Longimicrobium terrae: one gene and its partner. Each later gene encodes a partner of the first gene's protein in a complex. Links are inferred from orthologs where the notes say so. Each region holds a gene or a part of one and is shown on either strand. Other genes may lie near its edges.

Evidence for each region.
Region 2: the proteins of fadJ (region 1) and fadI are in contact, whole or in part, in a solved structure (PDB 8BNU), measured with the Escherichia coli proteins. The link is inferred for Longimicrobium terrae from one-to-one orthologs.

Annotation. Positions count from the first base shown.
Region 1 is NZ_JACHIA010000012.1:119,765-126,127, forward strand. The notes cover bases 1,593-4,580. They hold fadJ (fatty acid oxidation complex subunit alpha FadJ), read right to left. Parts: upstream 4,176-4,580; coding sequence 2,010-4,175; downstream 1,593-2,009. Other genes in these bases: HNQ61_RS18330 (MBL fold metallo-hydrolase), read right to left, coding at 1,593-1,929. In the rest of the region: HNQ61_RS18325 (CoA-binding protein), read right to left, coding at 1-325; more of HNQ61_RS18330, read right to left, coding at 1,033-1,592; HNQ61_RS18340 (SDR family oxidoreductase), read right to left, coding at 4,757-5,536; HNQ61_RS18345 (hypothetical protein), read right to left, coding at 5,629-6,363. UniProt on the Escherichia coli protein: Catalyzes the formation of a hydroxyacyl-CoA by addition of water on enoyl-CoA. Also exhibits 3-hydroxyacyl-CoA epimerase and 3-hydroxyacyl-CoA dehydrogenase activities.
Region 2 is NZ_JACHIA010000016.1:29,892-36,116, forward strand. What follows is about bases 1,302-4,151. They hold fadI (acetyl-CoA C-acyltransferase FadI), read right to left. Parts: upstream 3,451-4,151; coding sequence 2,152-3,450; downstream 1,302-2,151. Other genes in these bases: HNQ61_RS20535 (GNAT family N-acetyltransferase), read left to right, coding at 1,302-1,381; HNQ61_RS20540 (hypothetical protein), read left to right, coding at 1,502-1,762; HNQ61_RS20550 (cytochrome c), read left to right, coding at 3,671-4,151. Outside these bases: HNQ61_RS20530 (hypothetical protein), read right to left, coding at 1-633; more of HNQ61_RS20535, read left to right, coding at 950-1,301; more of HNQ61_RS20550, read left to right, coding at 4,152-4,585; HNQ61_RS20555 (NYN domain-containing protein), read right to left, coding at 4,686-5,273; HNQ61_RS20560 (Rrf2 family transcriptional regulator), read left to right, coding at 5,556-6,038; HNQ61_RS20565 (carboxypeptidase-like regulatory domain-containing protein), read left to right, coding at 6,133-6,225.

The DNA of each region.
Region 1 (6,363 bases):
ATTTGGGCTTGGCGGCCAGGATGTCGTCCACGTGCGCCGTCACATCCTGCGGGCGGCGGAACACGTTCACCATGTCTACCGGTTCGGGAATTCCCGCCACCGTGCGGTACACCTTCTTGCCCAGGATCTCGGTGACGTCCGGGTAGTAGACGGGAACGGGCACCACGTCCAGCCCGGCGGTATGCAGGTACTCGGGGACGTAGAACGCGGCCTGTCCGGACTGCGCCTCGGTCTTGATCCCCAGCACCGCCACACGCTTGGTTTCGCGCAGCAGTTCGGCGATGCCGTCGCTGGTGGTCACCAGGTTCTTCTGCCAGTCTTCCACGGTCGTTCTCCGGTACGGGGTTTTCTGATCGGCGGGTGGGAGGATGAGGTTTCGCGTTTCCGCCCGGGCACTGAGCACTGAGCACTTCCGTCCTCGCACTCACGCACTCAGCACCCAGCACTCACGCACTTCCCCTGGGCGTGCCCCTCCGCTGCGCTCCGGGTCGGGCTTCGCGCGCCGTAGGCAACGATACAGCTGTTGCCAACGGCGCCGAGCCCCGGTTCGCGCCACGGTTGAGCTTGCCGAGCGGGCTTCATCCACGCGCGAACCGGGTTCTCGGCCCTCCGGGCGCGAATCCCTCACGCGAGGTCGATACATCCCCTCTTCCGTCATCCCGCCTGCATCCTGCCCCAACCTGCGGATCGCGTGCCGTCGCGCTCCGCGGGCGCCTGCGTCGGACGGTCGGGCGCACCGTCCCAGGCAGCAGTTCGGTCGGGAATTCGGTGCCGACTCATTGATCACGCAGAAAGCGGCGCGTCGGACCCGTCCGGCGCGCCGCTTCCCCGGCATGACATGCTTGATCGCGATCCGATTGCCTTGGCAGACATCCCCTGACCGGCGGAAGCCCATTCGCGCCATCGGCAGAACAGTCGTCCGGGAGCACAAACCGGGTTGTCGCCCACAGTCCGCGAAGGCGGACTTCGCGCCGTTGTTGCCGCGACTTCAGTCGCCCCAGCTCCCGGCACCCGAGCGCGGCTCCTCCCTTCCTACCGCGCCCGCCGCCAGCGCTCCACGACGCCATCCGGATCGCGCTCCGCCGCGCCGATGCCGGCGAGGTAGGCCAGGTGGGCGCGGGCCTCCCGCAGCGCGTGCAGGAAGTTGTCCGGCGGCAGTTCGGGAAAGAGGCCGAGCGCAACATCGTACGCCGTCTTCGGTTCATCGAGCAGATCCAGCGTCTGCTCGTTGCGCTCGTCATGGTGCGCCAGCAGGACGTCAATCCGCTCCGCCAGGCCGGTGAACGGCTCGCCGTGGGACGGCAGAACGAGGTCCACCGGCAGCTCGCGCAGGCGGCGCAGCGAGGCCAGGTAGTCCGCCAGCGGGTTCTCGGCGTACAGATCCGCGCCGATGTTGGGCGAAATGCGCGGCAGCACGTGATCGCCCGCGATCAGCAGCCGGCGCTCCGGATGATAGACCGTTACGTGCCCCGGCGAGTGCCCGGGCGTCAGAATCCACTCCCACCCGCCGCCGCCGGGCAGCGCCCCGCGGTCCCCGCGCAGCAGTTCATCCGGCGGATAATACTCGTACCGCTGGTGAATGCGGTCCGACGCGGCGAGCAGCGCATCCGCCAGCGGCGCCGGAATCCCGCCCGCGCGAAAGCTTTCGCCGACAAGAAACTTGTCGTCTGCCCATCCCTTTACCCAGCGCTGCGCCAGCTCTTCTTCCCGCTCGTGGATGGAGAGCCGCGCCCCGCTCCATTCGCGCACCGGGCCCGCCAGGCCGTAGTGGTCGATGTGCGCGTGCGTCAGAACGACGTGCCGCAGCGACTCCGGCGTGACCCCGATGTCCGCCGCGCCCTGCCGCAGCGCTTCGCGAGCCGGTCGCGTGTCGATCCCCGTATCCACCAGCACGTGCCCGTCATCCCCCTCCAGCACCCAGGCCGCCACCTCGCGCGGCGGAAAAGGAAGGGGAATGGACAGGCGGTGGAGCCCCGGCGCGATCTCGCGCGCCGGGGCGTCGGCCGCGCTCAGGCGTCCTCGGGAAAGAAGAGCGTCTTGTCGCGCGCCATCTTTTCCAGCAGCGGCGCCGGGGCAAAGCGCGCCCCGAAGCGCTGCTCCAGCGCCCGCAGACGCTCCAGCACCCTGGCGGGACCGGTGCGGTCCACGAACCAGAACGGCCCGCCGCGGAACGGCGGAAAGCCGATGCCGAAGATGGCGCCCACGTCGCCGTCGCGCGCGCTGCGCAGCACGCCTTCTTCCAGCGTGCGGACCGCCTCGTTCACCATGATCAGCGCCAGCCGCTCCTGCAGTTCCTCATCGCCCAGCTCGCGGGCGGCGGGGTTGCCGATCACGCCGTACACGCTCTCGTCCGGCCCCGTCTTCTTGCCGTCATCGCCAAAGCGGTAGAAGCCCTTGCCGTTCTTGCGGCCCAGGCGCCCGTCCGCCACCAGGCGGTCCACGATGTCGCTGGGCTTCATGCGGTCGGCGAACGCCTCCGACATGATCTTGCCCGCCTTCTGCGCCACGTCCAGCCCCACCTCGTCGTACAGCGTGATGGGGCCCACGGGAAAGCCCCACTCCGTCATCGCCTCGTCGATGGCCTCCATCCGCACGCCCTCCTGCAGCAGCAGCGCGGCCTCGGCCATGTAGGGCGCCAGGATGCGGTTGACGTAGAAGCCCGGCGAGTCGTTCACGATGATGGGCGTCTTGCCGATCTTCTTGGCGTAGCCGTGCGTCGTGGCCGTCACCCAGTCCGCCGTCCCCGCGTGGGTGATGATCTCCACGAGCGGCATCTTCTCCACCGGGGAAAAGAAGTGCACGCCGATGACGTGATCCGGACGCGCGGACGCCTCCGCCAGCTTGGCGATGGGGATCGTGGACGTGTTGGATCCCAGCACGGTGCCCTCGCCCACCGCCGCCTCGATCTCCTGGATGACGCGGTGCTTGAGGGAAACTTCCTCGAACACGGCCTCCACGATCATCTGGCTGGCGTGAAAGCCCGTGTACTCCGTGGTGGGCTGCACGCGGTCCAGCAGCTTGGTGACCTCGAACTTGCGCAGCCGCTTGCGCTTGGCGCGCTTGCTGAGGCTTTCGCGCGCGGTGCGCAGCCCCTTGGCGGCGGCCTCGGGCTTCACGTCTTTCAGGCGCACGCGGATTCCCGCCTCGGCCGAGGTGGCGGCGATCCCCGCGCCCATGAAGCCCGCGCCCACGACGGCCACCTGGTCGATGTCGCGCGCCTTGGCGCCGCTGGTGAGCCCCGGATCGTTCTTGGCCGCGGTGCTGGTGAAAAAGACGTGCACCAGCGAGCGCGCCTCGGGCGTCACGGCCAGCTCGCCGAACGCCTTGGCCTCCAGCTCGAAGCCCTGGTCGATGTGCTTGTCCAGCCCGCGCTCCACTACCTGCAGCAGCCGCAGCGGCGCGGGGTAGAGGCCGTGCGTCTTTTCCATCACCCCCTGCCGCGCCTTGCTGAAGATCAGCCGGCGCATGGGGGCCAGACGCTCCAGCCGGTCGGGCGAGCCGGTGCTGCGGCCGGACTTCGGCGTCTTCTTGCGGTCCGCCAGCTCCATGGCCACGCGGCTGGCGACGGCGAGCAGGACCGGCGCGGGAACGACTTCGTCGATGATGCCGGCCTTCATGGCGCGGCGGCCGTCCAGCTGCTTGCCGGTGAGCATCAGGTCCAGCGCCGTGCGCAGCCCCACGAGGCGCGGCAGGCGCTGCGTGCCGCCCGCGCCGGGAACGATGCCCAGGTTCACTTCGGGCAGGCCCAGCTTGGTCTTGGGCGAGTCCGTGGCGATGCGGTAGGTGCAGGCGAGCGCCGTCTCCAGCCCGCCGCCCAGCGCGGCGCCGTCGATGGCCGCCACGACGGGGATGCGCAGCCGCTCCAGCCGGGTGAGCAGCGTCTGGCCGGCGCGGCTGGCGGCTTCGGCGTCGGCGGGGGTGTTGAAGTTCTTGAACTCTTCGATGTCGGCGCCGGCGATCCAGCTGCCGCGCTTGTCGGAGATGAGCACCGCCGCGCGTACGCCGTCTTCGCCCGCGTCCAGCCGGTCGATGATCTCGCCCATCTCCTCGATGAGTCCGGCGGAGATGACGTTCACGGGCCGGGCGGGATCGTTCATCCGGATGACGGCGAGGCCGTCCTCGATCTCCATGTGGACCGCCGCCCGGGTGGCGGGCTCTTCCAGCATCGTTGCCATCGCGCGCTCCTGAAGTGCGAGAAAAAAAGTGCGTCAGTGCTGAGTGCGTCAGTGCGGGAGGGGAAGTGCTCAGTTCCAAGTGCCCCAGCCGTCATGCAAGGCTCGCGGGCGGCCCCCACCCGGGCCGGCACCACCGGCCCACCCTCCCCCAAAAAAGACTGGGGGAGGGTTGGGGGCGGCGGCGGTCCCGGTGCGGGCGCGCGGTTCATCCCCGCCGCGCGATCCCTGAGCGAATGAATCCGCCGCTCAAACAGCGGGAACCCCCGACACGGCGCGATTCGCGCGCCGTTCGGGGCTTTAACCGCCCACTCACGCCAGAGTCCCCGGTGTGAATTCTCCCCTCTCCGTGCGTCTGTTTGCACGGGGAGGGGCCGGAGGAGGGGCCCGAAGCCGGCCCGGGCACCGCATCGTCCGATCCGCACGAATCTGCCGTGTGCTCCCTCTCCCACATCCGTTCGTGGGAGAGGGTCGTCGTGCGCAGCACGCGGGGTGAGGGCCCCAGCCGGCGGCCGCTCCAACCCTTCATCCCGGCGGATGTTCTTCCCCACCCGCCCGCTCCGCGCTGGCTCCCCGTTCGGACGTTACGCCGTCATCCCACCATCCACCGCCAGCACCTGCCCCGTCACGTATCCCGCCGCGGGGGACAGCAGGAACAGCGCCGCGCCCAGCAGTTCATCCTCCCCGCCCACGCGGCCCAGCGGAACGATGCGGGCCAGCGCCTTCTCCGCGCCGTCCAGCACCTTGTCCGTCATCGCCGTGCGAAAGAAGCCGGGCGCCAGCACATTCACGCGAATCCCGTGGCGCGCCCACTTCACCGCGAGGTCGCGGGTGAGCGCGATGACGGCGCCCTTGCTGGCGCTGTAGCCGGCCGCGTCCAGGATCTCCGGCGCGCTCCCCTTGAGTCCGGAAACGGAGGCGATGTTCAGGATGGCGCCGGGCGCGCCCCGCGCAATCAGCCGCGACGCGATTTCGCGCGAGCACAGAAAGGTGCCGGTCGCGTTCACGTCCATCACCTTGCGCCACGCGTCCAGCGGCATCCGCTCCGCCGGCGCACCCCAGCTCGTTCCGCTGTTGTTGATCAGCAGATCCACCGGCCCCAGCGCCGCCTCCACCTCGTCGAACGCGGCGCGAACCTCGTCCTCCGCCGATACGTCCAGCCGCAGCGCCAGCGTGCGCACGCCGTGCTCCTCCGCCAGTTCGCGGGCGACGTCCGCGCACGCGTCCCGCTTGCGAGAGGCGAGCGCGACGGACGCTCCCGCCTGCGCCAGCCCGCGCGCCATCTGCTCGCCCAGCCCGCGCCCGCCCCCGGTCACCAGCGCCACGCTTCCGGACAGATCGAACAGCTCGCGGACGGTTCGCATGCGCGCTCCTGATGACGGGTGCCGGGGGTGGCCGGCGCTCAATCTACGCGCCGCCAAAACCCGCGCAAATGCTGGAAAAAACTGAGCGCGGCTCACCTCCCCGCCGGTGCGGGTTCCGGCCGCGCGGGCGCCTGCCGGTGCAGCGACCCGGCCATGGCGGCATACGGAACGATGAGGATGGCCAGCAGGAGCGCGAAGTTGACCGCCGCGAACGCGGTGCGCAGCCCCATCCTGCGGTGGAACGCGATCGGCGGGCGGTACGCGGTGCCCGGTCCTTCCAGCAGAAACACGACGAGCGCGGCGTGAATGGGCGTGTGGCCAATCACCTCTACCTTGCCGAACACCAGCGTGGTTGTGAAAAAGACGAGGGTGATGACCAGCGCCAGCGGCCGCTGCAGCAGGTTGATGATCAGCAGGTAGCCCAGGCTGAACTCCACGAACGCGGCGCCCAGCAGAAAAAAGCGCAGGTCAAAGCCCAGCGCGAGCTGCGGATGCTCGTTCAGAACGTGGAGCGCCCACTGCGGATAGATCACCTTCTCCAGCGCGACCCAGCAGAGGGAAAAGCCGACGGTCGCGTACAGCGCGGGGATGCCGGTGCCGCGCAGCCGCTCACCCTTGGCGCCGCTGGTGAGCAGATACCACCCGGCCCCGGCGTACAGCAGGTAATCCAGCATGTGAAAGACGCCGAAGCGCCCCAGGCCGATCAGGTACAGCAGGATGAGCCCCGCGCCCGCCGCCGGCACCGTCCGCGCGAAGAGCAGCAGGAACGCGCAGGCGAACTGGAACCAGCCGATCCATCCCGCCGCTGCCCGGAGTTCAGGCGCCAG
Region 2 (6,225 bases), on another replicon or contig:
GGCCTCAAGGTCGCCGAGCATGATGTTGTCCTCGCCGGGGACGGTGCCGCGCAGCACGTCCACGGCTTCGCGGATGGCCTTTTCCGGCGCGGAACGCTCTTCCTCCGGCGACACGTCGGCGCGGGGAGCCGGGGCGCCCACCCACCCGGTGCGCGCGCGGCGGCGGCGGCGGATGCGCTCCTCGTACATGCGCCGCCCCGCGTCCGTCAGCGACACCAGCCCATCCATGCGCTGCACCAGCCCGCGGCCTTCCAGCGCGCGCACCACGCGGCCGTCCAGGTCGTCAAACGGCATGTCGGCGTTGGCGAGCGCAAGCTGGCGGACCATGTCTTCCTGCGTCTCATTCAGCTGCACGTCCGCGCCATCCGCAGCATCGCCATCCGCGGCGGCTTCGGGAGCGGGCGCAGGCGCTTCGCCCGCGATGGGGGCGGGCGCGGCGGGACGGCTGAGCTCGGCGAACGCCCGCTGTCCCTCCGGCGTGATGACCGCGAATCCGCTGATCCGCCGCACAAAGCGCCGCGCCGCCAGCGCCACCAGCGCCTCGGTGTCCAGGCGCACCTCGGACATGGGGTTGCCGCGCCGCGCCAGATCGCGCAGCACCGTCATTTCGGCGGGGGAAAGTTCGTCGGACATCGCTGGATGGGTATTGGTGCGGATGGAACCGTATTCTGCGCCTGAAGATACGCTCCGGACGCCGCGCGTGCCAGCGTGCGCCCGAACCCCTGATCGCGCGGTTCCGGTGCTGGCGGATTCGGTGAGGGACGGCGGCGCGCGATGGAGCCCGTCATCCACCCGTTCCGCTTGACGATGACCGGCCCGCGCGCCACCATCATCGCCCGCCCATCGCTCGGCTCGATCCAGTGAGATCGCCGGGGTTTCGCTGGGTTGGATGTAATCCAGCGCGCACCCAACCGCCGCTCGACGCACGACTTGTGGAGATGACGACAACGTGACCCCGATCATCCGTCCCGCGGAACCGCGCGACGCCGCCGAAATCGCGCGCCTGCTGACCGCGCTCGGCCATCCAACGGAGGAGCAGTCCGTCGCCGCGCGTTGGGATGAGTGGGCCGCGGCGGGCAACGCGGCGTTCGTGGCGGAGAAGGACGGGGGCGGGCTGTCCGGCCTCGTGACCACACATCGGATGCTGGTGCTGCACCGCCTGCTCCCGGTGGGCCGCATCACGGCGCTGATCGTGGACGAATCCGCGCGCGGTTCAGGCATGGGCCGCCGACTCGTCGCCGCCGCGGAGGATCTGCTGGCGAGCGCGGGATGCGGATTGCTGGAAATCACGAGCAACACGCGTCTGGTGCAGGCGCACGCGTTCTACGAGCACCTCGGATACGAGCGCACCAGCATCCGCCTCGCCAAGCAGCTCCGGTAGTCTCCCGCGGCAGCTGCGATCAGCAACTCGGGCCGGATCGCTGAAGAACGATGCCCATCTTTCCCGTAGGCGGATCGGCATCGCGTGGTGCATTCTGCAATCTCGGGGAGATACAGTCCGGTGGCGTTCAATGGACGGATCGATCAGCCGGTGATTCGAGCCGCCGTGTACCTCGCGCTCGCCTGCCCGGTCCTGTGGATTCTGATCCGCAACCGGTGGTTCCCGCTCAGTCGTGGCGGATTCGGTGGGCCATGGACCGCACTGCGCCAGAAGTTCTGGGCGGAGTCAACCCCCGGATTGCCTTCTTCCGCATCGCGCTCGATCACGTGGCTGCTGATGGGATTCGCCGCGCTCCACACCGTTCTGGACGCGATCTACTGACCGGCACCACGAGTCGCGGTGACGGCGTGTGATGCGGAGATCGAGGGCAACCCAGGGGCTGGAGCATGTCGCCTCTGGGATGGCCTCCGGGCGCGGCGCGCGTTGATCTGGGTTGATCCCCGACGCGATTGGAGCCCCGGGCGTGGACGCGCCAGCGGCCGCGAGCCGGGGCTTCGCGCCGTCGGAGCGGCGGATTCATCCGCTCAACGGAGACGTAGCCGCACGCGTTCTCCGTCTCTGCCCGATAACCTGCGTTCCTCGTTCCGCACCGATAACGTGCGTTCCTTGTCTCTGCGCCGATAACCTGCGTTATCGGGATCCTGATCCATCAAACGAACGCGCTCCCCGGCACTGGGCCGGGGAGCGCGTCTTCGTCATCCCAAGAACGATCAGTTGGGCGCGGCTTCCACGATCATCACGAAGCCCATTGCGCCGGCGGCGCACACGCTGATCATGCCGAACTGCTCGCCGCGGCGGCGAAGCTCGTTCAGCAGCGTGATGGTGATGCGCCCGCCCGTGGCGCCGAACGGGTGGCCGATGGCCAGCGATCCGCCCATCACGTTGATGCGGTCCTCCGGCGGCAGCCCCACGGCCTTGTCGCGCCCCAGCCGCTTCTTCGCGATCTCGTCGCTGTCGAACCACTGCAGGTTGCTCAGCACCTGCGCGGCGAACGCCTCGTGAATCTCCAGCAGGCCGATGTCCTTCATGGTCAGCCCCGCGCGGTCGAACGCCACCGGCGCCGCGTACACCGGCCCCTGCAGCAGCTGATCGTTCGGGTCCAGCGCGGAGTACGCGTAGCTGCGGATGAAGCCCAGCGGCTTGTAGCCCAGCTCCGCCGCCCTTTCCTCGCTCATCAGCAGCACCGCCGAGGCGCCATCCGTCAGCGGCGACGCGTTTCCGGCCGTCACCGAACCGTACTTGCGGTCGAACACCGGCTTGAGCGTGGACAGCTTTTCCAGCGTGGTGTCGGCGCGGATGCCGTTGTCCTGGCTCACCACCTTGTCGAACTTGGGCGGCACGTAGAACGGCGCGATCTCCGCCGTCAGCCGTCCGTCCGCCGTGGCCGCCGCCGCCAGCGTGTGCGAGCGCAGCGCCCAGCGGTCCTGCGCCTCGCGGGAGATGCCGTTTTCCTTGGCCATCTTTTCCGCCGACGCACCCATCGTCTCCCCCGTCGTGGGCTCGGCGATGGCCGGGGCGATGGGGGCCAGGTGCTTGGGGCGGATGTTGCGGAACGCCTGCACCCGCTCGCCCAGCGACCGCGCCTTGCTGGCCTTGACCAGCGCGTTGCGCATCTCGGGCGAGAAAAGGATGGGCACGTCCGTCAGCGACTCCGCGCCGCCGGCGATGATGACGTCCGCCAGCCCCAGCGCGATCTGCTCCGCGGCCGAGGTGATGGCCTGGTTGGACGACGCGCACGCCCGGCCCACGGTAAACGACGGCACCCGCGGCGGAATGCCCGCGCCCAGCGTGACTTCGCGGGCGATGTTGGGCTCCTGCACCGACTGCACGACGGTGCCGTAGATCACGTGGTCCACCACGTTCACGTCCAGCTCGGTGCGGGCGATCAGCTCGCGGACCGCGGCCTTCCCCAGCTCCACCGCCGAAACGTCCTTGAAGTCCGTCCCCGACTTGAGGAACGGGGTGCGGCACCCGTCGATGATGGCGACCCTGCGGCCCAGACCGTTCATGTGCACCCGTCGTTTCTCCGGGTTCAGGACCCGGGGTGAATCGTGCGCCGTACGCTGCGGCGGTAATCCTAGCCTGAACGCGGCTCAGATCAAGGGAGAGCACGCGATGGGCGCCCGCCGTGGGTCAACCGCCTCATGTGGACGGCGGATCGCCATCGTACCCTTCGTGCGCCGCCGGGCCGCTGCGCCCGGCCTGCCCACCGCACGAAAGATACGCACCATGAAAACGATTCTCCGCTGGACGGCGCGCATCGGGGCCGGCGTGCTGGCGCTGCTGCTGGTGGCCCTCGCCGGCGTGTACGGCCTCACCGAGGCCCGCATGCGGCGCCAATACCAGGTGCCGTCCGCCGCCCCGGCGCTCGCCGCGACCGCGGCCCGCGTGGCGGAAGGGAAGCGGCTGGCGGTGACGCGCGGCTGCACCGACTGCCACGGCGCGGACATGTCCGGGCACGAAGTGATCAACCAGTTCCCTATCGGCCGCGTGTCGGGGAGCAACCTCACGCGCGGGCGCGGCGGTGTGGCGGCGCGCTACACGGATGCGGATTTCGTGCGCGCCATCCGCCACGGCGTGAACGCGGACGGGCGCGGGCTGCTGCTGATGCCCTCCGACGAGTTCAATTCCATGAGCGACGACGAGGTGGGCTCCATTGTCGCGTATCTGCGCACGCTGCCGCCGGTGAACCACGAGACCCGGCCGAACGCGGTGTGGCCGCTGGGACGGGCGCTGTACGCGGGCGGGGTGATTCCGCTGGTGGCGGCGGAACGCATTGACCACGCCGCTCCACGCGCGCCCGCGCCGCCCCCGGGGGTGACGGCGGCGTACGGGCGGCACTTGGCCGCCGGCTGCGCGGGATGCCACGGCAAGAGCTTCGCGGGCGGGGCCGTCCCGGGCGGGCCGCCGGAGTGGGCGCCGGCCAGCAACCTGACGCCGCACGCCACCGACGGGCTGGGCGGATGGACGGAAGCGGACTTCATCCGCGCGCTGCGCACGGGGCGCCGGCCGGACGGCACCGAACTGCGCGAGCCCATGCCGTGGAAAGCGTTCTCGCAGATGACGGACGTGGAAGCGCGCGCGCTGTGGGTTTATCTCCAGACTCTCCCCGCGCTCCCGGACGGCTCGCCCCGCGATCCATGACGATGCGCGGCAGAATCGATGACAACAACGGAACGAGGCGCCCGGCGGATGCGGGCGCCTCGTTTGGCAATCGGCGTTGATGGGCGGATGAGCCGCCTGGTCAACGTGGCGGAACGGGCCGCCGCTTGATGCACGTCCGCAGGAAACGCTCATCCAGTTCCTTCTGCTCGTCGCAGACCTGCGAGAGCAGATTCGTATGCCTTTGACCCGGAAGGGGGCACCAGACCAGCCGCTTGCCGCGCGCTTTCAGTGCGTGGATGGCGCGGACGTAGTCGGTGTCGCCCGCCACCAGCATCGCGACGTCAAAGCGGTCCTCGCACGCACCCAGCACCATGTCGACGGCGAGATTGACGTCCGTTTCTTTTTCCACGAAGTAGCGATTGCCTTCCTCGTCCCGGCGCGGTTCATGACGGCCAAGAACGAGGTCGATTCGCCGGCTGCGCCGCAGTTCATCAAAGAACTGCTGCTGCCGCCGGTACGCGGGGCTTGTCTGATTGGGCAGCGGGGACGTGTAGTACCGCAGCTTTACGAAGTGAAAGCCGCGAGAAAGGCGCGTGGCCAGCAGGTTGAGGTCGACCTGGAAGTGGAAGCTCTCGCGGATCAGCGCCAGGTTCCAGTTGCTTCCATCCACGAAGATCTCCAGCCTGTGGGCACGCTGGACGGGGGCGGGCGCGGCGGCGTCGTTCACGGGAATACGTAACGAGGGGTTGCACCAGTGATGGCACAACCCCCCGGAGCTACGTACCCACACTGCGCGCACGCAGGGGGTGACCTTCGTGCGTCCAGTTTAGCCGGGCGCAGCGCCGGTGTCAAGGGGGGATGTGCGGCGAAATCTGCTGCGGACAGCATACTCGCGCCCGTCCAGTTCTCCAAGCCGCGAGCCGCCACAAAACGGACGACCTGCATCGTCCCCGTTGACATTCGGACGGTCCGCAACTAGACTGGTTGCAGTTATCGAACGGAGTACGCGATGTCTACGATCAGCAGCAGGGTGGCGGTGGCGGTGCACGTGCTGGCGTTCCTGGCCGGGAAGCGCGGGGAAGCCGTCACGTCCGAAACCATTGCCGGAAGCGTGAACACCAACGCTGTCGTGGTGCGCCGCATCGTGGGCGCGCTGCGCAACGCGGGGCTGGTGCAGGTGCAGGCCGGCGTGGGCGGCGGGGCGCAGCTGGCCCGCGAGCCCGGCGACATCACGCTGCTGGACGTGTATCGCGCGGTGGAGGAAAAGGAAGAGCTGTTCGCCGTGCACCAGGGCTCGCGCAGCTGCTGCGACATCGGCGGCAACATCCGCTCGGTGCTGCAGCGCGTGTTCTGCCGGGCGCACGAGGCCATGCAGTCGCAGCTTTCCCAGACCACCATCGCCGACGTGTTCCGCGACGTGACCGGCCGCGCGGCGGCGTGCCCCGGCGAGCCTTCGTTCGCCGTGCCGGCGGGCGCCGGCCGCGAGGTGTAATTGCTTTTTGCGCAGCACGTTGCGCAGTTGTATCTGTAACCGGTTCGGCTACAAATGGTGGCCGGCCGGCACCCTGGACTCGGCAGAGGACCCGATGAACGCATTCACCCGCATCCGCACGGCCGTCCGCCCGCTTCTGCTGGCCGCGGCGCTGCTGGCCGCCTCGTCACCGCTGGCGGCGCAGTCC